2 regions of the Buttiauxella cochleicola genome follow, and region 2 is predicted to be linked to the other one. Evidence: predicted binding sites of a transcription regulator. Region 2 holds the regulator's gene; the other holds the start of a gene.
What was found. The regulator LexA, encoded in region 2, represses DNA repair genes until DNA is damaged. The targets are predictions, from matches to a motif close to TNCTGTATGTACATACAGNA.

Region 1: dinB (DNA polymerase IV) is a predicted target of LexA. The motif match lies at 2,133-2,152, and genes of this name have one in related genera.

What each region holds. Positions count from the first base shown of each region.
Region 1 covers NZ_JAJSOU010000003.1:31,578-36,073, forward strand. The annotation lists gene nqrE (NADH:ubiquinone reductase (Na(+)-transporting) subunit E) at 1-593, shown strand, start outside; gene nqrF (NADH:ubiquinone reductase (Na(+)-transporting) subunit F) at 606-1,829, shown strand; gene nqrM ((Na+)-NQR maturation NqrM) at 1,841-2,065, shown strand; gene dinB (DNA polymerase IV) at 2,174-3,229, shown strand; gene pepD (beta-Ala-His dipeptidase) at 3,274-4,496, opposite strand, start outside.
Region 2 covers NZ_JAJSOU010000009.1:38,842-58,254, reverse strand. The annotation lists gene LVQ79_RS13540 (M20 aminoacylase family protein) at 1-646, opposite strand, end outside; gene ssb1 (single-stranded DNA-binding protein SSB1) at 840-1,379, opposite strand; gene uvrA (excinuclease ABC subunit UvrA) at 1,608-4,433, shown strand; gene LVQ79_RS13525 (MmcQ/YjbR family DNA-binding protein) at 4,439-4,792, opposite strand; gene aphA (acid phosphatase AphA) at 5,145-5,858, opposite strand; gene tyrB (aromatic amino acid transaminase) at 6,029-7,222, opposite strand; gene alr (alanine racemase) at 7,803-8,882, opposite strand; gene dnaB (replicative DNA helicase) at 9,047-10,453, opposite strand; gene LVQ79_RS13500 (quinone oxidoreductase) at 10,532-11,515, shown strand; gene dusA (tRNA dihydrouridine(20/20a) synthase DusA) at 11,729-12,727, opposite strand; gene LVQ79_RS13490 (conjugal transfer protein TraF) at 12,822-14,129, opposite strand; gene LVQ79_RS13485 (cupin domain-containing protein) at 14,301-14,804, opposite strand; gene zur (zinc uptake transcriptional repressor Zur) at 14,910-15,425, shown strand; gene LVQ79_RS13475 (CsbD family protein) at 15,513-15,722, opposite strand; gene dinF (MATE family efflux transporter DinF) at 15,880-17,211, opposite strand; gene lexA (transcriptional repressor LexA) at 17,286-17,894, opposite strand; gene LVQ79_RS13460 (diacylglycerol kinase) at 18,003-18,371, opposite strand; gene plsB (glycerol-3-phosphate 1-O-acyltransferase PlsB) at 18,498-19,413, shown strand, end outside.

The sequences.
Region 1 (4,496 bases), on a different contig from region 2:
AACATATGATTAGTCTGTTTGTGCGTGCCGTGTTTATTGAAAACATGGCGCTCGCGTTCTTCCTTGGCATGTGTACCTTCCTGGCGGTTTCCAAGAAGGTTTCCACGGCATTTGGTTTGGGTGTGGCGGTTACCGTTGTTTTAGGGATTGCTGTTCCGGCGAATAACCTGGTTTATAACCTTGTGCTTCGCGACGGTGCACTGGTTGAAGGTGTTGACCTCAGCTTCCTGAATTTCATCACCTTCATTGGTGTGATTGCAGCGCTGGTGCAAATCCTTGAGATGATCCTCGATCGTTTCTTCCCGGCGCTTTATAACGCGCTGGGGATCTTCCTGCCGCTTATCACCGTTAACTGCGCCATCTTTGGTGGCGTGTCGTTTATGGTGCAGCGTGATTACAGCTTTGGCGAATCCATCGTTTATGGCGTGGGTTCCGGTGTGGGCTGGATGCTGGCGATTGTCGCGATGGCTGGGATCCGCGAGAAGATGAAATATGCCAATGTGCCCGCAGGATTGCGCGGCTTAGGAATTACCTTTATCACCACTGGATTAATGGCGCTGGGCTTCATGTCATTCTCCGGTGTGCAGCTATAAGGGCGAAAACGTATGGAAATTATTCTTGGCGTGGTGATGTTCACGCTAATCGTTCTGGCACTGGCGCTGTTGATTCTGTTTGCCAAATCAAAGCTTGTGAACTCCGGCGATGTGCTGATTGAAATTAACAACGAAGCCGATAAGCAGTTCCATGCTCCGGCTGGGGACAAGCTGCTTAACACGCTTTCAAATCAGGGGATTTTCATCTCCTCGGCTTGTGGCGGTGGTGGTTCGTGCGGGCAATGCCGTGTGACCATTAAAGAAGGTGGTGGCGATATTCTACCGACCGAGCTTTCGCATATCACCAAGCGTGAAGCGAAAGAGGGTTGCCGTCTTGCCTGTCAGGTCGCTGTGAAACAGGACATGAAAATTGAGCTGCCGGAAGAGATATTCGGCGTGAAAAAATGGGAGTGTGAAGTTATCTCTAATGATAACAAAGCGACTTTCATCAAAGAGCTCAAGCTGCGTATTCCTGACGGCGACGTGGTGCCGTTCCGTGCTGGTGGCTATATCCAGATTGAAAGCCCGCCGCATGAAGTTAACTATCAAGACTTCGATGTTCCACAGGAATACCGTGGTGACTGGGACAAGTTCAACCTGTTCCGCTTCAAATCTGTGGTGAAAGAACCCTGTGTTCGTGCATATTCCATGGCGAACTATCCGGACGAAGCAGGCATTATCATGCTGAACGTGCGTATCGCGACACCTCCGCCGAATGTACCAGATGCTCCTCCGGGGATTATGTCCTCGTATATCTGGTCGCTGAAAGCGGGCGATAAAGTGACAATTTCCGGGCCATTTGGTGAGTTCTTTGCCAAAGAAACGGACGCTGAAATGGTGTTTATTGGCGGTGGTGCGGGTATGGCACCAATGCGTTCACACATCTTTGACCAGCTCAAACGCCTGCACAGCACCCGCAAAATCAGCTTCTGGTATGGCGCTCGTTCTTTACGTGAAATGTTCTACGAAGAAGAGTTTGAAAAGCTGGCGCAGGAGAACCCGAACTTTAGCTTTAATGTGGCGCTTTCTGATCCACAGCCAGAAGATAACTGGACGGGCTATACCGGCTTCATTCACAACGTATTGCTGGAAAACTATCTACGTAGCCATCCGGCGCCGGAAGATTGTGAATTCTATATGTGTGGGCCGCCAATGATGAACGCAGCGGTGATCAAAATGCTCAAAGACCTGGGCGTTGAGGATGAAAATATCATGCTCGACGACTTTGGCGGCTGACGGGAGCCATTATGCTGACGGTATTTTTAGCCACCTTCGCCATTTTTATTCTGGTGATATTCGGTATGTCGCTCGGCGTTATCGTGAAGCGTAAAGCGCTTCAGGGTAGCTGCGGTGGTATTGCCGCGCTCGGCATGGAGAAAGTCTGCAACTGCCCTGAACCTTGCGATGCGCGTAAGAAGCGAATCGCGAGAGCGGAGCGGCAGGCAAAATTTCAGCAAAACCGCATCTTGTAAGCCTTCTGAAACCTCCCGCATCGCCGGGAGGTTTTCTTCGCTCCACACTTTCCACTCTTTATTAATTGACTGTATACTTATCCAGTAAAATAACTGGTGTGAAAAAGTATGCGTAAAATCATTCATGTCGATATGGACTGCTTTTTTGCAGCGGTGGAGATGCGTGATAACCCCAACTTGCGGGATATCCCGCTAGCGATTGGCGGCAGCGCGCAGCGACGTGGAGTGATCAGTACCGCAAATTACCCAGCACGAAAATTCGGTGTACACAGCGCAATGTCGACTGCAATGGCACTCAAATTATGCCCACACCTGACACTTCTGCCTGGGCGTTTTGACGCATACAAAGATGCATCAAATCATATTCGTGAGATATTTAGCCGCTACACCAATCTTATTGAACCGCTATCGCTTGATGAGGCTTATCTGGATGTTACCGATAGCCTGAACTGCCAAGGCTCCGCAACATTGATGGCGAAGGAAATCCGCCAGTCTATTTCCGACGAACTTAATCTCACAGCCTCTGCGGGGATAGCCCCGGTAAAATTTCTCGCCAAAATTGCTTCCGATCTTAATAAGCCTAACGGGCAGTACGTCATTACGCCCGATGAAATCCCTGAATTTTTAGCAACCTTGCCGTTGGGTAAGATTCCAGGCGTGGGCAAAGTCACCGCTGGAAAACTGGAAAGCCTGGGGCTGCGCACCTGTGCCGATGTACAAAAAACTGATTTAGCCTCGTTACTCAAACGTTTTGGGAAATTTGGGCGGGTACTGTGGGAGCGAAGCCAGGGCATTGACGAGCGGGAGATAAACAATGAACGGCAGCGCAAATCTGTTGGAGTAGAGAAAACATTGGCCGAAGACATTCATGAATGGCGTGAGTGTGAAGCCATTATTGAGCAGCTTTATGCTGAACTTGAGCGACGGCTGAAAAAGGTGAAACCAGATTTATTGATTGCTCGTCAGGGAGTCAAACTCAAGTTTAATGATTTCCAGCAAACCACTCAGGAACATGTCTGGCCGCAACTAAATAAAGCCGATTTAATCGCAACGGCGAAGAAAACATGGGAAGAGCGCCGGGGAGGGCGAGGCGTAAGGCTGGTGGGGCTGCATGTCACGTTACTTGACCCACAGTTGGAGCGTCAACTGGTTCTGGGATTATAAAAAAACCCTCTCAATGAGAGGGTTTTGATCAACATGTATTTGGCTTATTTAGCTGGAATCGCTTTCAGTAACTCAGTCAGCAGGATCCAGTATTGGCCAACGCTTGCAACATGAACTTGTTCATCAGGCGAGTGCGGACCTGTAATGGTCGGCCCAATAGAAACCATATCCATCTCAGGGTAAGGCTTCTTGAACAGACCACATTCCAGACCGGCATGGATAACCATGATGTTTGGCGTCTTGTTGAACAGCTTTTCGTAAGTTTCACGAACCAGTGCCATTACCGGGGATTTAGCATCCGGCTGCCAGCCAGGGTAGCTGCCTTTGGCAACACTTTCTGCACCAGCAAGCTGACCCAGTGCGTGAAGCATGCCCACCACATAATCTTTACCGCTATCAATCAACGAACGAATCAGGCAGATGATTTCTGCGCTTTCGTCAGTCATTGTCACCACACCCACGTTCAGTGAGGTTTCAACTACGCCTTTTACAGCGTCGGAATTGCGGATAACGCCGTTCGGCATTGCGTTGAGCAAGTTAATGAAAGCTTCGCGGCTTTTTACTGTCAGCGCAGATTTGTCTGTGCTGGTCGCTTCAACCAGAACGGTGGTGTTTTTTTCAACGGCACCCAGCTCATTTTGCAGAATTGACAAGAACTGCGCTGCCAATTGCTTGAGTTGTGCTGCTTTATCGGCAGGTACAGCAAGGATAGCTGAACCTTCACGAGGGATTGCGTTACGCAGCGTACCGCCGTTCAGATCAATCAGACGAGCATCCAGTTCTGCTGCGTGAGCGAACAGGAAACGCGCCAGCAATTTGTTTGCATTGCCCAAACCTAAATGGATCTCAGCGCCAGAGTGACCACCTTTCAGACCTTTGATGGTCAGTTTGTAGGTTTCGTAACCTGCTGGAATCGCTTCACGTTGCAGTGGCAGCGTGGAGATAAAATCAATCCCGCCAGCACAACCCATATAGATCTCACCTTCTTCTTCAGAATCGGTGTTGATCAGGATATCAGCTTGTAACCAGCCAGCTTGCAGGCCAAAAGCACCATCCATACCCGCTTCTTCGGTCATGGTCAGCAGGACTTCTAACGGGCCATGAGACACGGAATCATCAGCCAGCACTGCCAATGCAGACGCCATACCGATACCGTTATCCGCACCCAGCGTAGTGCCGCGCGCTTTAACCCACTCTCCATCGATATACGGCTGAATCGGGTCTTTGGTGAAATCATGAACAGTGTCGTTATTTTTCTGCGGCACCA
Region 2 (19,413 bases):
ACGCAGCCCCAGTGACGATTGGGTCGACAGTACGATGTGGATAAGCACCGTGGCCGCCATAACCTTTGATGGTAATTTTTACCGTATCCGCCGAGGCCATGAAATTGCCGGAATAGAACCCGAGCTTCCCTGTTGGCAAGCCAGGCATATTGTGGAGGGCAAAAACTCGGTCACAAGGGAAGCGGTCGAATAACCCGTCTTTAATCATTAAATCTGCACCGCCAATCGCTTCTTCGGCTGGCTGGAAAATAAGATGCACAGTGCCATTAAACTCACAGGCATTTGAGGCAATATATTTCGCTGCAGCTAATAAGATGGTGGTGTGGCCATCATGCCCGCAGGCATGCATTTTGCCAGGCACTGTACTGGCCCAGGGTAAATTGGTTTCTTCAAAAATAGGTAATGCATCCATATCAGCACGCAGGCCAATAGATTTATTCGAATCCCCTTTTTTCAAAGAACCCACAACACCAGTAGTGCCAATTCCTCGAGTGACTTTATATCCCCAGGATTCAAGTTGCTTTGCTACTAAATCACTGGTTTTAAACTCTTCCAGACTTAATTCTGGGTTTGCATGCAGATAATGACGTATTGCAATCATCTCATCTTCTGATGCTTTTATTTCTGGAATAACGAAATCCGTCATGCTGCGCTCCGGTGGAGTTATAAGTGTTTGTGTTTGCATAAACAACTTAGCTGGATAACGTTTTAATGCAAGCAGGAATACTTATGACGCGGAGTGAAACATTCAAAATATTAATAGATAATTTTGATGTAAGTGTTAAAAAGAAAAACCCCGCGAACGGGGTTTTTAATAATTCTAAATGCCAGAACCAATATTAGAATGGAATATCGTCATCGAAATCCATTGGTGGTTCATTGTTAGATGGTGCTGGAGCGCTCTGCTGCGGGCGAGATTGTTGCGCGCCGCCGCTGAACTGGTTACCACCTTGCTGCGGTTGCTGAGGCTGACCCCAACCACCTTGTTGTTGGCCTGGAGCACCGCCGCCGGCAGGAGCACCACCTGCTGCACGTCCACCCAGCATTTGCATGGTGCCGCCAACGTTAACCACGACTTCGGTAGTGTACTTTTCAACACCAGCCTGGTCAGTCCATTTACGAGTTTGCAATGCACCTTCGATATAAACCTGGGAGCCTTTACGCAGGTATTCGCCTGCTACTTCTGCCAGTTTGCCAAACAGCACTACACGGTGCCATTCAGTTTTTTCTTTGGTTTCGCCGGTTTGCTTATCGCGCCAGGACTCTGACGTGGCCAGAGTAATGTTGGCAACTGCGCCACCATTTGGCATGTAGCGTACTTCCGGGTCTTGACCCAGATTCCCGACGAGAATCACCTTGTTTACGCCTCTGCTGGCCATGATCGTGTCTCCTGAAACGTTTAATAAGTAGTGTAAACCCTCGATTCTACCACGCCACCCCTAATCTTTATAGCTGCGGGATGCATTCCAGAATCTCGGTAGGATATACATTATTGCATTAAAGCACTGGATATCCATTCAGGTTTTATTGTGTCATAATTAGCCGTTTGTGATCGTCGGCGGCCTCCAGTGCGGCCTGGCAAAGAGCGTTTAAACCGGGAAAGGTGAATGGATAAGATCGAAGTTCGGGGCGCCCGCACCCACAATCTCAAAAATATTAACCTCGACATTCCACGCGACAAGCTGATTGTCGTGACTGGGCTTTCGGGTTCTGGCAAATCCTCACTGGCTTTCGACACCTTATACGCCGAGGGGCAACGTCGTTACGTTGAGTCTCTCTCCGCCTATGCGCGTCAGTTCCTGTCGTTGATGGAAAAGCCTGATGTCGACCACATTGAAGGCTTGTCGCCTGCGATTTCTATCGAGCAGAAATCTACCTCGCACAACCCGCGTTCCACCGTCGGCACTATCACTGAAATTCATGACTACCTGCGCCTGCTATATGCCCGCGTAGGTGAGCCGCGTTGCCCGGATCACAATGTTACTCTTGCGGCGCAAACCGTGAGTCAGATGGTCGATAACGTTTTAGCTCAGCCTGAAGGCAGGCGCCTGATGCTGCTTGCGCCAATCATTAAAGATAGAAAAGGCGAGCACAGCAAAACGCTGGAAAACCTGGCAAGCCAGGGTTATATCCGCGCAAGGATCGACGGCGAAGTGTGCGATCTATCCGATCCACCAAAACTTGAGCTGCAAAAGAAACACACCATCGAAGTGGTGGTTGACCGTTTTAAAGTTCGTGAGGATTTAGCGCAACGTCTGGCCGAATCATTTGAGACAGCGTTGGATTTATCTGGCGGTTCTGCTGTTGTCGCCGATATGGATGACGAAAAAGCTGAAGAATTGCTGTTCTCGGCAAACTTTGCCTGCCCAATTTGCGGCTATAGCATGCGTGAGCTGGAACCTCGTCTGTTCTCGTTCAACAACCCGGCCGGTGCCTGCCCAACCTGTGACGGGCTTGGCGTGCAGCAATATTTCGACCCGGATCGTGTTGTGCAAAACGGTGAGCTTTCCCTTGCTGGCGGCGCAATTCGTGGCTGGGATCGCCGTAACTTCTATTACTTCACGATGATGCGTTCGCTTGCGGAGCATTATAAATTCGATATCGAAACGCCGTGGAACGAACTGACAGCCAGCGTGAAAAGCGTGGTGCTTAACGGCTCCGGTAAAGAAAGCATTGAGTTCAAATATATAAACGACCGTGGCGACACCTCGGTGCGCCGCCATCCGTTCGAAGGCGTTCTGCATAATATGGAGCGTCGCTACAAAGAGACTGAATCTTCTGCAGTGCGTGAAGAACTGGCGAAATTTATCAGCAACCGTTCATGCGCAAGCTGTGAAGGTACACGCCTGCGTCGTGAAGCACGCCATGTGTTTGTCGAAAACACGCCGTTGCCTACTATCTCTGATATGAGCATCGGCCATGCGATGGAATTCTTCCAGAACATGAAACTCAGCGGCCAGCGGGCGCAAATTGCTGAGAAAGTGCTGAAAGAGATTGGCGACCGCCTGAAATTCCTGGTGAACGTCGGTCTGAATTATCTGTCGCTATCACGTTCAGCTGAAACGCTGTCCGGTGGTGAAGCGCAACGTATTCGTCTGGCAAGCCAGATTGGTGCGGGTCTTGTCGGCGTGATGTATGTGCTCGATGAACCCTCTATCGGCCTGCACCAGCGTGATAACGAACGCCTACTGGAAACTTTGATTCACCTGCGCGATCTCGGTAACACCGTGATTGTGGTTGAGCACGATGAAGATGCTATCCGCGCCGCAGACCATATTATCGATATCGGCCCTGGTGCCGGTGTTCACGGTGGCCAGGTGGTTGCTGAAGGCACCATGCAGGACATCATGGATGTGCCTGAATCCCTGACCGGACAGTTCCTTAGCGGGAAACGTGGAATTGTGGTGCCGAAAAACCGCGTGCCTGCCGATCCGGAGAAAGTACTTAAATTGGTTGGTGCGAAAGGCAACAACCTGAAAGATGTGACACTGACGCTACCGGTAGGTTTGTTTACCTGTGTGACCGGGGTTTCCGGTTCCGGGAAATCAACGCTGATTAACGACACCTTGTTCCCGATTGCTCAAACTCAATTGAATGGTGCAACGCTTGCAGAACCTTCGCCATACCGCGAAGTTCACGGTCTGGAGCATTTCGACAAAGTTATTGATATCGACCAAAGCCCAATTGGCCGTACGCCTCGTTCAAACCCTGCGACTTACACCGGCGTGTTTACGCCTGTGCGTGAGCTGTTTGCAGGTGTGCCAGAATCACGTGCGCGAGGTTATACGCCGGGTCGTTTCAGCTTTAACGTGCGTGGTGGGCGTTGCGAAGCCTGTCAGGGCGACGGCGTGATCAAAGTCGAAATGCACTTCTTGCCGGACATTTACGTGCCGTGCGACCAGTGCAAAGGCAAACGCTACAACCGCGAAACGCTGGAAGTTAAGTACAAAGGCAAGAGCATCCACGAAGTGCTGGATATGACCATTGAAGATGCTCGTGAGTTCTTTGATGCCGTACCTGCGCTGGCGCGTAAGCTGCAAACGTTAATCGACGTGGGTCTGTCTTACATTCGTCTTGGGCAGTCAGCAACGACGTTGTCAGGCGGTGAAGCACAACGTGTGAAACTGGCGCGTGAGCTTTCTAAGCGCGGCACCGGGCAAACGTTGTATATCCTCGATGAACCGACGACTGGCCTGCACTTTGCAGATATTCAGCAATTGTTGGAAGTTCTGCATCAGTTGCGCGACCAGGGCAACACCATTGTGGTTATCGAGCATAATCTGGACGTGATTAAAACCGCAGACTGGATTGTTGACCTTGGCCCAGAAGGCGGTAGCGGCGGGGGCGAAATTCTCGTTTCCGGTACGCCTGAAACCGTGGCGGAATGCGAGGCATCACATACCGCTCGTTTCCTTAAGCCTTTGCTGAAATAGTCGAATCAGTCAGAAAGCTGCTGCCTGGTTTGCTGAGGCAGCAGCGATAATGCCTGCTGATAAGAGGCATCAACCAGATAGTAAATCTGTGAATCCAGAAGCGAGCCATCCAGATAAAGCGTGCTCCAGTGCGCTTTGTTCAAATGCGCGCTAGGATGCACATCACTATGTTGTTCACGTAACAAGTCGGCAAGTGCCGGGCTCGCCTTTAACGACACTGCCGGGCGTGCTTCCACGTCATGCACCATCGCATACATCACATCCGCCACCTTTATTTGTGTGGCCTTCCAGTCGCTATGAACCGTTTGTTCCGCTCCGGGTTTGTTCATGCAGTACTGCAATAGCTCCGAATTGGTCATTTTATTCCCCTTGAGAGACTCCCGTGAAAACGATGTGCTGGCCAGTTTAAGTCGCTGGCACCTCTAAGTGTGCGAGCAACTAGCCAAAAGGTAAAACTCAACGGGGAAATTTTGATGAAAAAAACGGCGATGGGATTGGTATTGCGTCATTAAAACCGATTTTACCCTAAATAATTCGAGTTGCAGGACAAAAGGCTTTAGCCTTTTGAGCAGCGCTTGCGCTGACCTCGACAGAGGCGAGGCTTTGCCGAGTAACGCGGCAAGTGAACTCACCCCAGGAGCTTACTAAAGTAAGTGACTGGGGTGAGTAAGCGCAACCAACACACCTGCAGCTTGAAGTATGACGGGTAAATTAATATTCAGAGTTAACAATCACTTCTTCGCCAAATGCCCCTGCTTTTGGCAATGGCTGATAGCTGGAGTTTGAAGCGCGTAGCAGGCGAATACCTCTCGCACCTACGTCCTGAGCAGCAGTAATATCGCCGTCTGAGTCACCGTAGAACACTTTGATTTTCTTATCTTTCAGCCACTGCGTCTTCGTATTTTGCCCAGGTTTATCACCAGCAAAAATAACCGGGTTAACGCTGGCTTGCGGGATCAGGAAATCATTTTGTAGCGTTTGGGTCACGGTTTCTGTTTTGGTCTGGCTGCGGCCTGTCACAAAGTAGATGCTGTCGCCGCGTTTGAGGTGCATGGCGATAAGATTTTTCGCCACTTCTTTTGGCATACTGAACTCATCCCAGCCGTTGTTCATTTTTTCCCAGAAAGCAGGGTTTTTCAGGTAATCCTGTTTCCCTGGAGAAAACTCTTTTTGCCCGCGATAGAAGCCAGGGCTTGAGAAAAGCACCGTGTCGTCAATATCGAAACCAACCGCTATCGGGGCACGCCCCAACAGGCTATTTTCAATTTGAGCAACGGAAACCCAGTGAACAGGAACTTGCTGAGCCAGTTGTGCAACAGTCACACCAGGGTTGAGCTGAGCAGGTACAGATTCCTTAGCAACAACAGACTGATTCAATCCCAATAACAAACAAACGGCACTTAATGCCATAGTTAGCTTACGCATCATTTTCCCTTTAATTATGATTAGTGAGGGTGATAAAGCAGAACAGATGGTCAAAAATCAATTCGACCATACCGATGCGAAAGCGCCAGAGGAAGGAATTTTTCAAGATTTATCATAGAAAAAGGCGATGATCACACATCGCCTTTTTAAGATTAAAAGTAAGTGAGTACTTACATTACAGCTGCAAACGCCTGTGCCACACGCTGTACGTTATTGCTGTTAAGTCCTGCGACACACATCCGCCCGCTGGCGATCAGATACACGCCAAACTCATCACGCAGGCGGTCAACCTGTTCCGAGCTCAGGCCGGTATAGCTGAACATGCCACGTTGTTGCAGCAGATAGTCGAAGTTGCGATCTGGCATTTCCGCTTTCAGCACGGAAACCAAAGCCTGGCGCATATCAAGAATACGGCGACGCATGGTTTCTACTTCAGCCAGCCAGTTGGCTTTCAGTTGTTCGTCGTTCAACACCAACGCCACCACCTGCGCACCAAAGTTTGGCGGGCTGGAGTAGTTACGGCGTACGGTCGCTTTTAGCTGACCCAGTACACGGCTTGCAGTTTCCGCGTTTTCACAGACAACAGAAAGGCCGCCGACACGCTCGCCATACAGCGAGAAAATCTTCGAGAACGAGTTGCTGACCAACGCTGGCAACCCGGCGCTGGCAATTGCACGAATCGCGTAAGCATCTTGTTCCATGCCTGCACCAAAGCCCTGATAAGCGATATCAAGGAAAGGAATCAGCTCGCGAGCTTTAAGGATTTCGACGACTGCATCCCACTGGGAATCGGTCAGGTCAGAACCTGTCGGGTTATGACAGCACGGATGCAGCAGTACGATACTTTGTGCAGGTAGGGTATTCAGGGTTTCCAGCAATGCTTCGAAGCGCACACCATTGGTCTCGGTATCGAACCACGGGTAGGTATTCACTTCAAAACCCGCACCGCCAAAGATAGCGACATGATTTTCCCAGGTCGGATCGCTGACCCACACCTGGGAATTTGGGAAATAAGTTTTCAGGAAATCCGCACCCACTTTCAACGCACCGGAGCCACCAAGTGTTTGAATAGTGGCGATACGGCCTTCCAGCAACGCCGGGTGGTTTTCACCAAACAGCAGCGGAGCAATCGCGCTGCGGTAGCTGTTCAGACCTTCCATTGGCAGGTAAATAGATGCGCCATGCGGCGTAGCATTCAGGCGTTCTTCAGCTTGAGCCACGGCCTGCAACTGCGGGATGATCCCATCTTCGTTGTAATAGAGGCCAATGCTGAGGTTGACCTTGTCGCTACGCGGATCAACTTTGAAACGTTCCATAAGGGAAAGGATTGGGTCGCCAGCATAGGCGTCAACTTTTTGAAACACGGTGAGGTTCTCCTGGTTTACAGTGTCGCGGACAACCAATGTAAACCGGAAGTTGGGGCGAGATCGAGGGGTTTATGCTTAGAAACACCCCTCTCCCTGAGGGCGGTCTCTTATACACAACTCACTCAGGCAATCTTGTCAGGGTGAGATCTTTAAGCCTCGTTGATTTTCCGTTCACCCGTGCGTTCAGTTATCTCTTTCATTCCCGAAAACGGTGAACGTATCAAGGAGAGAACGCCCTCTCCTTGATAATCCTGGCGCCCGGTCATTAAATTGCCGCTGCGCGGTAAACCCCAGCTTATCCCCAACATCAGGGTCGTTCGCGACTCGCTCCCGGCGGATCGCTCTCTTTCGCTGCTCCCGGCAGCTCAACCCTGATTTATGGGGAACACTGGGGGCAATTTATACCGGGTACAAGGTCAAAACCCGCTCGGTGCTGTCTTTGGGTTTTGACGTTGACCTTTGGTTCCGGCTTCAATCGCTATATGAAACACGGAACACCGGGTGAACGGAACTGTCTCCCAACTTAAAACGATGAGACTAAGAGACAGCCCCGAGGGTGAGGGGGAAAGCCAGAAAACTAGTCCAGATACTCCATAGCAACCCTTGACGTCAGGCGCGTGATAAGTTCGTAAGCACTCACTTTTGTGATTTCAGCAATACGTTCAACCGGCAGGCTATCGCCCCACATCACCACGCTATCACCCACTTTGTCTGCTGACTGCGGGCCAAGATCGACACAAATCATGTCCATCGCCACACGCCCGACAATTGGCACTTCACGACCATTCACCAGCACAGGGGTGCCAGAAGGCGCTGCGCGCGGGTAGCCATCTCCATAACCAATAGCAACCACACCCAGACGAGTATCGCGCTCGGCAATCCATGTACCGCCGTAACCGACCGCTTCACCGGCTTTGTGCGCACGCACCGCAATCAGACTGGAAGTCAGTGACATCACCGGCTGACAACCAAAATCTGTGCCGCACGATTGTTGCTCCAACGGAGAAACGCCGTACAAGATAATGCCTGGGCGAACCCAATCCATATGCGAGGCTGGCCACAACAGGATGCCACCAGATGCGCCAATAGAACGCTCTCCAGGCTTGCCCGCGGTAAACGAATTGAAAATATCGAGCTGGCGCAGTGTGGCGTCAGATTCTGGTTCATCTGCACGGGCAAAATGGCTGACGATATTCACCGGCTGGCTGACATTTTTGCAGCGGGAGAGACGCTGATAAAACGCCTCTGCTTCTTCAGGCAAGATACCCAACCGATGCATGCCGGTATCCAGTTTCATCCACACGGTAATCGGATGGCTTAACTCAGCCTGTTCCAGTGCTTCAAGCTGTTCGATGCAGTGGATGGCAGTCTGGAAATTTTGCTCGGCAATGGTCGCAAGGTCGCTTGCATTAAAGAAGCCTTCCAGCAGCAGAATGGGCTGAGTGATCCCACCCGCACGCAAGCGAACACCTTCCTCAAGACGGGCCACGCCGAAGGCATCAGCATCGGTCAGTGTTTGGGCTGTCTCCAGCAGACCATGCCCATATGCGTTTGCTTTCACAACCGCCACCATACGGCTGGCTGGAGCCAGTTCGCGCAGGCGTTGCAGATTATGTCGCAGAGCGCGGCGGTTAATTTTTACGGTTGCCGCTTGCATGTTCGTTCCTTGCTAAAAATTAAATATGGGATACCACAAATCCTCAAAATCATTCGTTTCACAACAAGGCGGCAAGAGAACTCGTCCCGATGAGCTTACTAAAGTAAGTGATTCGGGCGAGTGAACGCAGCCAACACAGTTGTGGCACGAAGGATGAAGAGGATTTAGTCTTCGTCGTACTGAGGGCCTGCATAGTTATCGAAACGCGAGAACTGCCCGTTAAACGTCAGGCGCACGGTGCCGATTGGGCCGTTACGCTGCTTACCGAGGATGATTTGCGCGATGCCTTTCTCGTCACTGTTGTCGTTATAAACTTCGTCACGATAGATAAACATAATCAAGTCGGCATCCTGCTCGATGGAGCCGGATTCACGTAAGTCGGAGTTCACCGGGCGTTTATCGGCACGTTGTTCCAAAGAACGGTTCAACTGCGAGAGCGCCACTACTGGCACCTGTAGCTCTTTTGCCAGCGCTTTTAGTGAGCGCGAAATCTCGGCAATTTCCAGCGTACGGTTGTCGGACAGCGACGGCACACGCATCAATTGCAGGTAGTCGATCATGATAAGGCTCAGGCCACCATGTTCGCGGTAGATACGGCGCGCGCGGGAGCGCACTTCCGTTGGCGTCAGGCCTGAGGAGTCATCAATGTACATGTTGCGTTTTTCAAGCAAGATGCCCATGGTGCTGGAAATTCGCGCCCAGTCTTCATCATCAAGCTGGCCGGTACGGATTTTGGTTTGGTCGACGCGTGACAGCGACGCAAGCATACGCATCATGATTTGTTCGCCGGGCATCTCGAGGCTGAAAATCAGCACCGGTTTTTCCTGCAACATCGCGGCGTTTTCGCACAAGTTCATCGCAAAGGTGGTTTTACCCATCGACGGACGCGCCGCCACAATGATCAGATCCGATTTTTGCAGACCCGCTGTTTTCTTGTTCAAGTCCTGGTAGCCGGTGTCGACGCCCGTTACGCCATCATGTGGCGTCTGGTACAGCGTTTCGATACGCGAGACTGTCGCTTCGAGGATTTGGTCGATACTTTTCGGGCCTTCGTCTTTATTCGCACGGCTCTCAGCAATCTGGAACACACGGGATTCGGCGAGGTCGAGCAAATCTTCACTGGTTCGCCCTTGAGGGTCGTAACCGGCATCGGCGATTTCATTCGCCACAGAAATCATTTCACGCACTACGGCACGTTCGCGCACGATATCAGCATAGGCACTAATGTTCGCAGCACTTGGCGTATTTTTTGATAATTCGGCCAGATAGGCGAAACCACCGACACTTTCCAGGTTGCCCTGAAGTTCCAGAGATTCAGAAAGCGTGATCAGGTCGATTGGCTTGCTCATTTCGAGCAAACGCTGCATTTCGGTGAAGATCATGCGGTGTGGACGGCTGAAAAAATCGTTAGCCACGACGCGCTCGGAAACGTTATCCCAGCGTTCGTTGTCCAGCATTAAACCGCCCAACACCGACTGCTCCGCTTCCAGAGAATGTGGCGGCATTTTCAGCCCTTCCATCTGACGATCGCGGGGTTCTTTCGGTTTGTTGAAGGGTTTATTTCCTGCCATAGTGAGGGCGTTACCAAAATCAGATAAGAGAGACGAGAGTTTACTCTATCTCCCTCCGAGGAAACAGAAGGAGTTCTCATGGCAACACGCATTGAATTTAGTCAGCACGGCGGACCAGAAGTCTTAAAAGTTGTTAAATTCACCCCAACCGCACCCGCAGAAAACGAAGTCCAGGTTGAGAACAAAGCGATTGGTATCAACTACATCGACACCTATATTCGCAGCGGTTTATACCCACCTCCGATGCTACCAAGCGGCCTCGGCACTGAAGCTGCGGGCGTAGTCAGTAAAATTGGCAGCGCGGTAACACATATTAAAGTTGGCGATCGTGTGGTCTATGCACAGTCAGGACTTGGCGCTTACAGCAGTGTTCATAACGTACCGGCAGATAAAGTAGCAAAACTCCCGGACGCTATCTCTTTCGAACAAGCTGCTGCTTCCTTCCTTAAAGGGCTGACGGTCTATTATCTGCTGCGTAAAACCTACGATATTAAAGCCAACGAAGTTTTCTTGTTCCATGCCGCAGCCGGCGGCGTGGGGCTGATTGCCTGCCAGTGGGCAAAAGCGCTGGGTGCCAAATTAATTGGCACTGTCGGTTCTGCGCAAAAAGCAGAAAGCGCCAAAAAAGCCGGAGCCTGGCAAACCATTAACTATCGCGAAGAGAATCTTGTCGAACGCGTGAAAGAGATAACCGGCGGCAAGAAAGTGGCGGTGGTTTATGACTCGGTCGGGAAAGATACTTGGGAATCGTCGCTCGATTGCCTGCAACGGCAAGGTTTGATGGTGAGTTTTGGGAACTCTTCCGGCCCGGTGACGGGCGTGAATCTGGGGATCCTGAACCAGAAAGGCTCGCTGTATGTTACGCGTCCGTCACTAAATGGTTACGTCACCACGCGTGAAGAGCTGGAAGAAGCGTGCAACGAGCTGTTCTCGTTGATTGCCAGCGGCGTGATAAAAGTGGATGTGGCGGATAGCCAGAAGTTTGCCCTGAGCGATGCTGCACTGGCTCATGCAACACTTGAGAGCCGCAGCACGCAAGGTTCTAGTTTGCTGATTCCATAAAAGAATTTGGGCCTCCCGAGGGAAGCCCATTCTTTTTTGTTCGCTCTGTATGTAGGGTACAGCGCGATGAATTCGTTTTTTTGCAACCCGGTAATAATGTCAGGTTTGGTAAATAATTGATATCCCACAGCCCGCGAACTTAGCCAGAAAGATGCGAGGTTGTGATCAACTCCGCAATACCTGAGCAATTCACACGGTTATTGCTGCTAAAATTTAGCGCTTATCCGCAACCAACGACAAAGCATGTTCCACAACGTCGATTCCTGCACCGGCTTTATGGGCATTTTCACTCAGATAACGACGCCATTGGCGCGCACCCGGAATACCCTGGAAAAGTCCCAACATATGGCGAGTGACATGGCCTAAATAAGTGCCGTTTGCCAGTTCACGCTCAATGTACGGATACATGGCACGAACCGCTGCAACGGTGTCGATTTCCGGCGAATCAATACCAAAAATCTCCCGGTCAACCGCCGTCAGCAGGCCAGGGTTTTGATAGGCTTCGCGCCCCACCATTACGCCGTCCATATGTTCCAGATGCGTTTTAGCTTCTTCCAGCGTTTTAATTCCACCGTTAATCGCCATCGTCAGATGCGGGAAATCACGCTTTAACTGATAAACACGCGGGTAATCCAGCGGTGGAATTTCACGGTTTTCTTTCGGGCTTAAACCAGAAAGCCAGGCTTTACGGGCGTGGATGATAAACATCTCGCATTCACCCTTCCCGGCTACCGTGCCAATAAAATCGCAGAGAAATTCGTAGCTATCCTGGTCGTCAATGCCGATACGCGTTTTGACAGTAACCGGAATAGAAACCACATCACGCATCGCTTTAATACAATCGGCAACGCGCTGCGCGTCCGCCATTAAACACGCGCCAAACATGCCATTTTGCACACGATCTGACGGGCAACCCACGTTCAGGTTAATTTCATCGTAGCCGCGCTCTTGCGCCAGTTTCGCGCAAATAGCCAATGCAGCCGGATCGCTACCGCCTAATTGCAGCGCGATAGGATGCTCGTCTTCGCTGTACGCCAGATAGTCCCCTTTGCCATGAATAATTGCACCGGTTGTCACCATTTCGGTGTACAGCAGTGTCTGGCTAGATAACTGACGCAAAAAATAACGGCAGTGGCGATCGGTCCAGTCAAGCATCGGCGCAATAGAGAAACGATGTGGCTGGAAAGGAGTCTGGCTGATTTGTGAGGACATAGGCACTGGCGTTTACGGGCTACGGTTAAAAAAGGGTCGCTACTATAGCATAAAGCAGCGTCGGGACACCCGCTCGTCCCGACTGCTATTTTTATCAGAAGGTAACGCTAAGCTGCGCTCCGGCCCCCCATGTCTGGTCTTCGCCGTATAGCCCCATTAAATCAACATGAACACGATTAAATGGCGCAAAACCAACACCGCCGGTAAAGACGTTGCTGTCGTTTGATTTGACGTCGGCACGATAACCCGCACGCACGGCAAGCCATGGCAGCGGCGTAATTTCTGCACCGACGCCAACGTACTGCGAGTCTTCTTCGCTTTTGAAGCCTTTGGTTTCGGTGAGATCACCATCGGCGCTAAGGGTGATGAGATCGTTATGCCAGGCTACACCAGCCGTCACCAATGGACGAATCTGGTACGTGTCTTTGTAGTTAGTTGTCTCACCGGTTCTGCCATTGGTGATCAGAATATCTTTGGTATCAATGTCACGCGAAATCAGGTTCTGACCGCTCAGACCAACCGTCCAGTTTTCGCCGAAATCGGCCGCCAGGCCCGCATCCACATTGAAACCGGTATCATCATTGCGATAGCGGCTGCTATTCCAGTCACTGCTATCGTAGTTATAAATCGAGGTGGTGTAGTTATAGAGCCAGGTTTTTTGCAACTTCGGTGTGACGCCAAAAGAAACCGGCACTCCACCGAGATCAAACTCCTTCGCAAGCGCCACGCCATAGTCAGAGACAATAGCCGCACGGCCAGAAGCAGTAGAATTCAGATTGCTGGTGATAACATCGGAGCCATTAATAGCGGCATCAAACGCAACGCCCCCGGCCACTGCCCGAGAACCGGCGATGCTATTGAGATAATCGATATCTTGCTGATCGATGGAAGAACTAACATGCGCACGCGCATAGGCTTTTGCGACAAAAGCCACTGAAAGCACGTCGTTTGGAATACTGACTGCGATACTGGCACCCGCCTTCGCGTTTGCCGTTTTTCCTTTCAGATCATTCAGCTCACCAGCCAGATCGCCCGCAGCACTCTGAAACTGGCTGAGCGAACCATTTGGATTTAAAAGGATATCCTGCAGGGTGAGATCGTCGATAACGTTTTTGTATTGATCAACCTTATCGCTAATGTCATCAATCTGATCCTGCAGATTATCTTTATCCGTAATTTGCGCACTCACAGACGGTAGAATAACCGTCACTGTGTCGTCCTGCTTAGCCTTAGCCAGCAACGCGGGGTTCGTAAGCACCCCACTTCCGTAGCTCGCGGAAGCGACACCAGTACCACCCATTGCATCACTTCGTGCTTCAGACCATGTGCCCGCCGCATAAGCGTGATTTGCCATAAATAAAGATGCGGCGCTAAACGCCGCCAAAGTTTTCATTTTTTTCATTCACCACACGTCCGTCTGTTGATCAGATGTAATAACTGCCCCTGCCAGTTATGACTGAACAGAGGCGGACTATTGCTGTGAATAAAAGGCTGAAAAGTGGGCTGTTTCGCCCATCGGAATCCCGTTTCTATCCTTCAGGATTATGAGTTCAAAATTTCCATGCAAACTTATTTATAGTTTACCGTTCGGTTTTCGTGAAGGCTGACCGTCATGTGGGCCGAAAAATTGGGGGGGATGATCAATCCATCGATCCTGTCGCTGTGCGGCATAGCCTGGGTTTAGCGGGTAATAAATTCGATTCTCAGCTTTATTTGCCTCCCCCACAATTAGCAGTCGGACTTCATGCTCTGTGTTGTTGATAAAGGTATGGCAGGTACCTGTTCCAGCGGGGAAACCAACGCTATCGCCAGGTTCAAGTGGGTAAAGGTGCCCATTAATCCACACTTGTGGATGCCCTTCGAGCACATAAGCAAACTCTTCTTCGCTGCTTTCAGCATGAGGATAAGATGTGCGGCGACCTGGTAGCAGGCGCTCATGATGAATTCCCAGGCGATTAAGACCCAGCTTGCGGGCCAGTGGCGCGCCAATAGAAAACCGCTCTGCGCTGTCTGGATAAGTCGAATCATCGTCACCTTCTATTTCCTTCCAGTGGCGAATGCAATCAGGTTTATTCATAACAAACTCCGGGATAGTCATCTCAAAAGGTTGTGGCTAAGCGCACCACTCGGCGTTTTTTGCGCGTTGTGATAAAGTGTAGGGCTAATCTACAGGGGAATACTGATGGACATCACGACTTCACAAAACGTGTTAGCGCAGGCTGAAAAACTATGCGAGCAGCGTAATGTGCGCCTGACACCACAACGTCTTGAAGTATTGCGTTTGCTGACTCAGCAAGCAGGCGCTATCAGTGCTTATGATTTGCTGGATTTATTGCGTGCCAGCGAACCGCAAGCTAAACCCCCGACAGTGTATCGTGCGCTCGATTTTCTGCTCGAACAAGGTTTTGTACACCGTGTAGAGTCCACCAACAGCTATGTGTTGTGCAATCTTATCGATCAGCCAACTCACTCATCTGCGATGTTTATTTGTGATCGATGTGGTGCGGTGAAGGAGCGTAGTGCGGAAGGTGTGGAAGATATCATGCACCAACTGGCGGCCCAGTTAGGGTTTGCTCTGCATCATAACGTTATTGAGGCGCATGGTTTATGCAGCGCGTGTGCAGAAGTTGAAGCTTGTAGCCACCCGGATGCTTGCGGGCATGACCACTCCATTCAGAGTAAAAAGAAGTCACGTTAGATTGGTTGGATTTGAGTTGAATGGAACGGTACATCCATGTACCTGGGCAGGGTAGCCTTGAGAACTAACACATCTAAGGGAAACTAATTACCAACGGTATTTGTTGCGAGTTTCCCAATCAACGACTTCTTCCTCTGCCTTATCCTTTTCGTACCCATAACGCTCTTGAATTTTACCGACAAGCTGATCGCGTTTGCCTTCGATGACAGTCATATCATCGTCAGTCAGTTTGCCCCATTTCTCTTTTACTGTGCCTTTAAACTGTTTCCAGTTACCGCCGATTTCGTCTTTATTCATAATAATATCCTCATCGTTCGGGGAAGAACTGCTAAAAAATTACCAACGTCCAATGTGCTGCCATTTGGCCAACACCACTCTATCTGCTGGACGTGATAATAATTGTAGTCAAGGATATGGTGGTACGGAGAAAACTAAGAATCTTTAACCATACGGCTTAACTTTGTACGTTGTTAAACCAGCTATTTTGCTGCCAGTGACGACGCCAAATCCAACCTAACGCCAGCCCCCGCAGAGCAAGGAATACCGCCACAGAAAGCCATAACCCGTGGTTGCCTAAATACGGAACCGTGAAGAGCGTTAGCCCGAAACCAACAGCGGCAACCGCCATGCTATTACGCATCTCAGCTCCCCTTGTCGCGCCAATAAACATCCCATCCAGCAAGTAGCACCAGACACCGACTACGGGTAATACAATCTGCCAGTGGAGATAGCGATCGGCCTGTAGCTGTAATTGGGGAATGGACGTCAGAAGAGAAACAATTTGCTCGCCAAATAGGGCATACACCACGGCAAACATGAGCGCGACTAAACCCGCCTGGCGACAGGCAGCACCCCAAACCTCGAGTAGTTGGCCGCGATTCTTTGCGCCATAAGCTTGCCCGGAATGGGCTTCAACGGCATAGGCAAAACCATCAAGCGCATAAGCGGTAAACGTCAGAAGCGTCATTAATACCGCATTGACGGCGACAATTTCGCTACCTAAGCGCGCACCAAAGATGGTCACTGATGCAAAGCACACTTGCAGTAATAACGAGCGCAACATGATGTCCCGATTGAGCGCCAGTAAGCGCCGAACATTGCCACGCCAGGACTGCTTAATCATCTCAAAGCTGATACCACGCATGCCCATAACCTTCTTCACCATCAGCAATCCGATGAAAAATGTCGCGTATTCAGCAGTGACAGTCGCAAGTGCCGCCCCTTGAACATCAAGGTGCAACCCCATAACCAGCCACACATCCAGTACGATATTCAGAACATTGCCGACTACCAGCAAGATAACCGGAGCTCGTGCGTATTGAACCCCTAACAACCATCCTAGTAGAACCAGGTTGGCAAGCGAGGCTGGCGCACTTAGCCAGCGGATTTCAAGAAAGCGTTGTGCTTGTACGAGCACATCCTGATTGCCACCAACAATTTGTAAAGCGAGTGAAATGAGGGGATCGCGCAGTAAGACAATTGCCACCCCTGCCCCAAGTGCCAGCAATAGTGGTTGCACCAGTGCACGAGCTAACGCTGAGGGATTATTGGCGCCAAAAGCCTGAGCAGTTAAGCCTGTGGTACTCATTCGTAAAAACAGCAGCAACATAAACAGGAAGCTGGTTGCTGTCGCACCAATGGCAACACCGCCCAAGTAAACAGGACTATCCAGATGACCAATCACAGCCGTATCGACAAGGCCAAGCAGCGGAACAGTAATGTTGGAGAAAATCATGGGTAAAGCGAGGCGCCAGAGCGCACGATCCGCTGTGGAGAATAATTGCATGACCTCTCCTGAAGGAGATCAAAGAGAATTAAGGCAGTGATGCGCATTCTAAATGCGCATCACCTAAAGAGATTTTACAGCCAGTCGCCGTTGCGAATAACCCCAACAGCCAGCCCTTCAATTGAGAAGTTATGCTCGCGCAGGTCTACCACGATCGGTTCAAACTCACTGTTTTCTGGCAGCAGATGAACTGTATTGCCCTGTTGTTTTAAGCGCTTAACGGTAACTTCATCATCGATACGCGCGACAACAACCTGGCCATTACGCACATCCTGAGTTTTATGAACCGCAAGCAGGTCGCCATCCATAATGCCGATGTCTTTCATTGACATACCGCTGACGCGCAGCAAGAAGTCGGCATTTGGTTTGAACAGTGAAGGATCAACCTGGTAATGGCCTTCGATATGTTGCTGTGCCAGGAGTGGCTCACCTGCAGCAACACGCCCAACCAGTGGAATACCAGTCACTTCTTCCACCAACAGGCGGATACCACGGGATGCACCAGAAACAATTTCAAGCACACCTTTACGGGCAAGTGCTTTTAAATGCTCTTCAGCGGCGTTCGGAGAACGGAACCCCAGACGTTGAGCAATCTCGGCACGAGTCGGTGGCATGCCGGTCTGGCTGATATGATCCCGAATAAGATCAAACACCTCTTGCTGCCTGGTAGTTAACGCTTTCATTCCGCCCCCTGGGTGTTTATACAGTTATGCTGTGAGTATATACAGTCAAAGGTCAATTTGGAACCACAAATTAAGCAAAAAACCAGGCACTTAACTATTCTGGAAAGATCACCGCAAATGCGACCAAAGCAGCGTGACCCAGGTAATTACTGCGAGGATAATTGAAATTAATACAGCGGCCGAGCCCATATCTTTGGCGCGTCCTGAAAGCTCGTGATAATCAGTGCCAACACGGTCGACAAGTGCCTCAATAGCGCTATTGAGGATCTCGACAATCATGACCAGCACGACTGAGCCGATAAGTAGAATGCGGGTAATGGGATCGACATCTAACCAACATGCGATGGCAATGGCGATAACAGCAGAAACGCCTTCCTGGCGGAAAGCTGCTTCGTTGATCCAGGCTGCTTTGAGCCCTTTCCATGAGTAGCCTGCGGCTTTGATGATACGGGTAAGTCCAGTGGTACTGCTCGCCATTTTAGGAAACCTTTTCAAATTATTTGCATCAATGCTTGTCAAAATTATAACGCCACAGAAATCTGGGTGAGATTCTGATATTCTTGCGGCGAATTTGCATCATTAACCTGAGGCTTTACATCGTTTATGTCAGGCTGGCCAAGAATCTACTACAAATTACTTAATTTACCATTAGGCGTTCTGGTAAAGAGCAAGTCCATTCCGGCAGATCCACAGGCCGAACTGGGCTTAGATCCCACACGCCCAATAATGTACGTTCTGCCTTATAACTCAAAGGCGGACTTATTAACCCTGCGCGCGCAATGCCTCGCGCACAACTTGCCCGACCCTCTCGAGCCGTTAGAGATCGACGGTGCGGTATTGCCGCGCTATGTCTTTATCCATGGCGGCCCGCGTGTGTTCACTTATTACACGCCAAAAGAAGAGTCGATCAAGCTGTTCCATGATTATCTCGACTTGCACCGCAGCAATCCAAATCTGGATGTGCAGATGGTGCCGGTATCGGTGATGTTTGGCCGCTCTCCGGGTCGCGAAAAAGGCGAAGTTAACCCGCCACTGAAGATGCTTAACGGCATTCAGAAATTCTTCGCAGTCTCCTGGCTTGGGCGCGACAGCTTTGTGCGGTTCTCTGCACCTGTTTCGCTGCGCCAGATGGCAACCGATCACGGTACAGACAAAAAAATCGCCCAAAAACTGGCACGCGTGGCGCGTATGCACTTTGCTCGCCAGCGCTTAGCGACTGTTGGCCCGCGTCTGCCGGTACGTCAGGATCTGTTCAATAAGCTTTTGGCTTCAAAAGCTATTGCCCGTGCAGTAGAAGATGAAGCGCGCAGCAAGAAAATCTCCCATGAAAAAGCGCAGCAAAATGCTGTTGCCTTGATGGAAGAGATTGCGGCGAACTTCTCTTATGAAGCCGTTCGTTTGACCGACCGCGTATTAGGTCTGACGTGGAACCGTTTGTACCAGGGCATTAACGTTCACAATGCTGAACGCGTTCGCCAACTGGCTCATGACGGCCATGAGATTGTCTATGTGCCCTGCC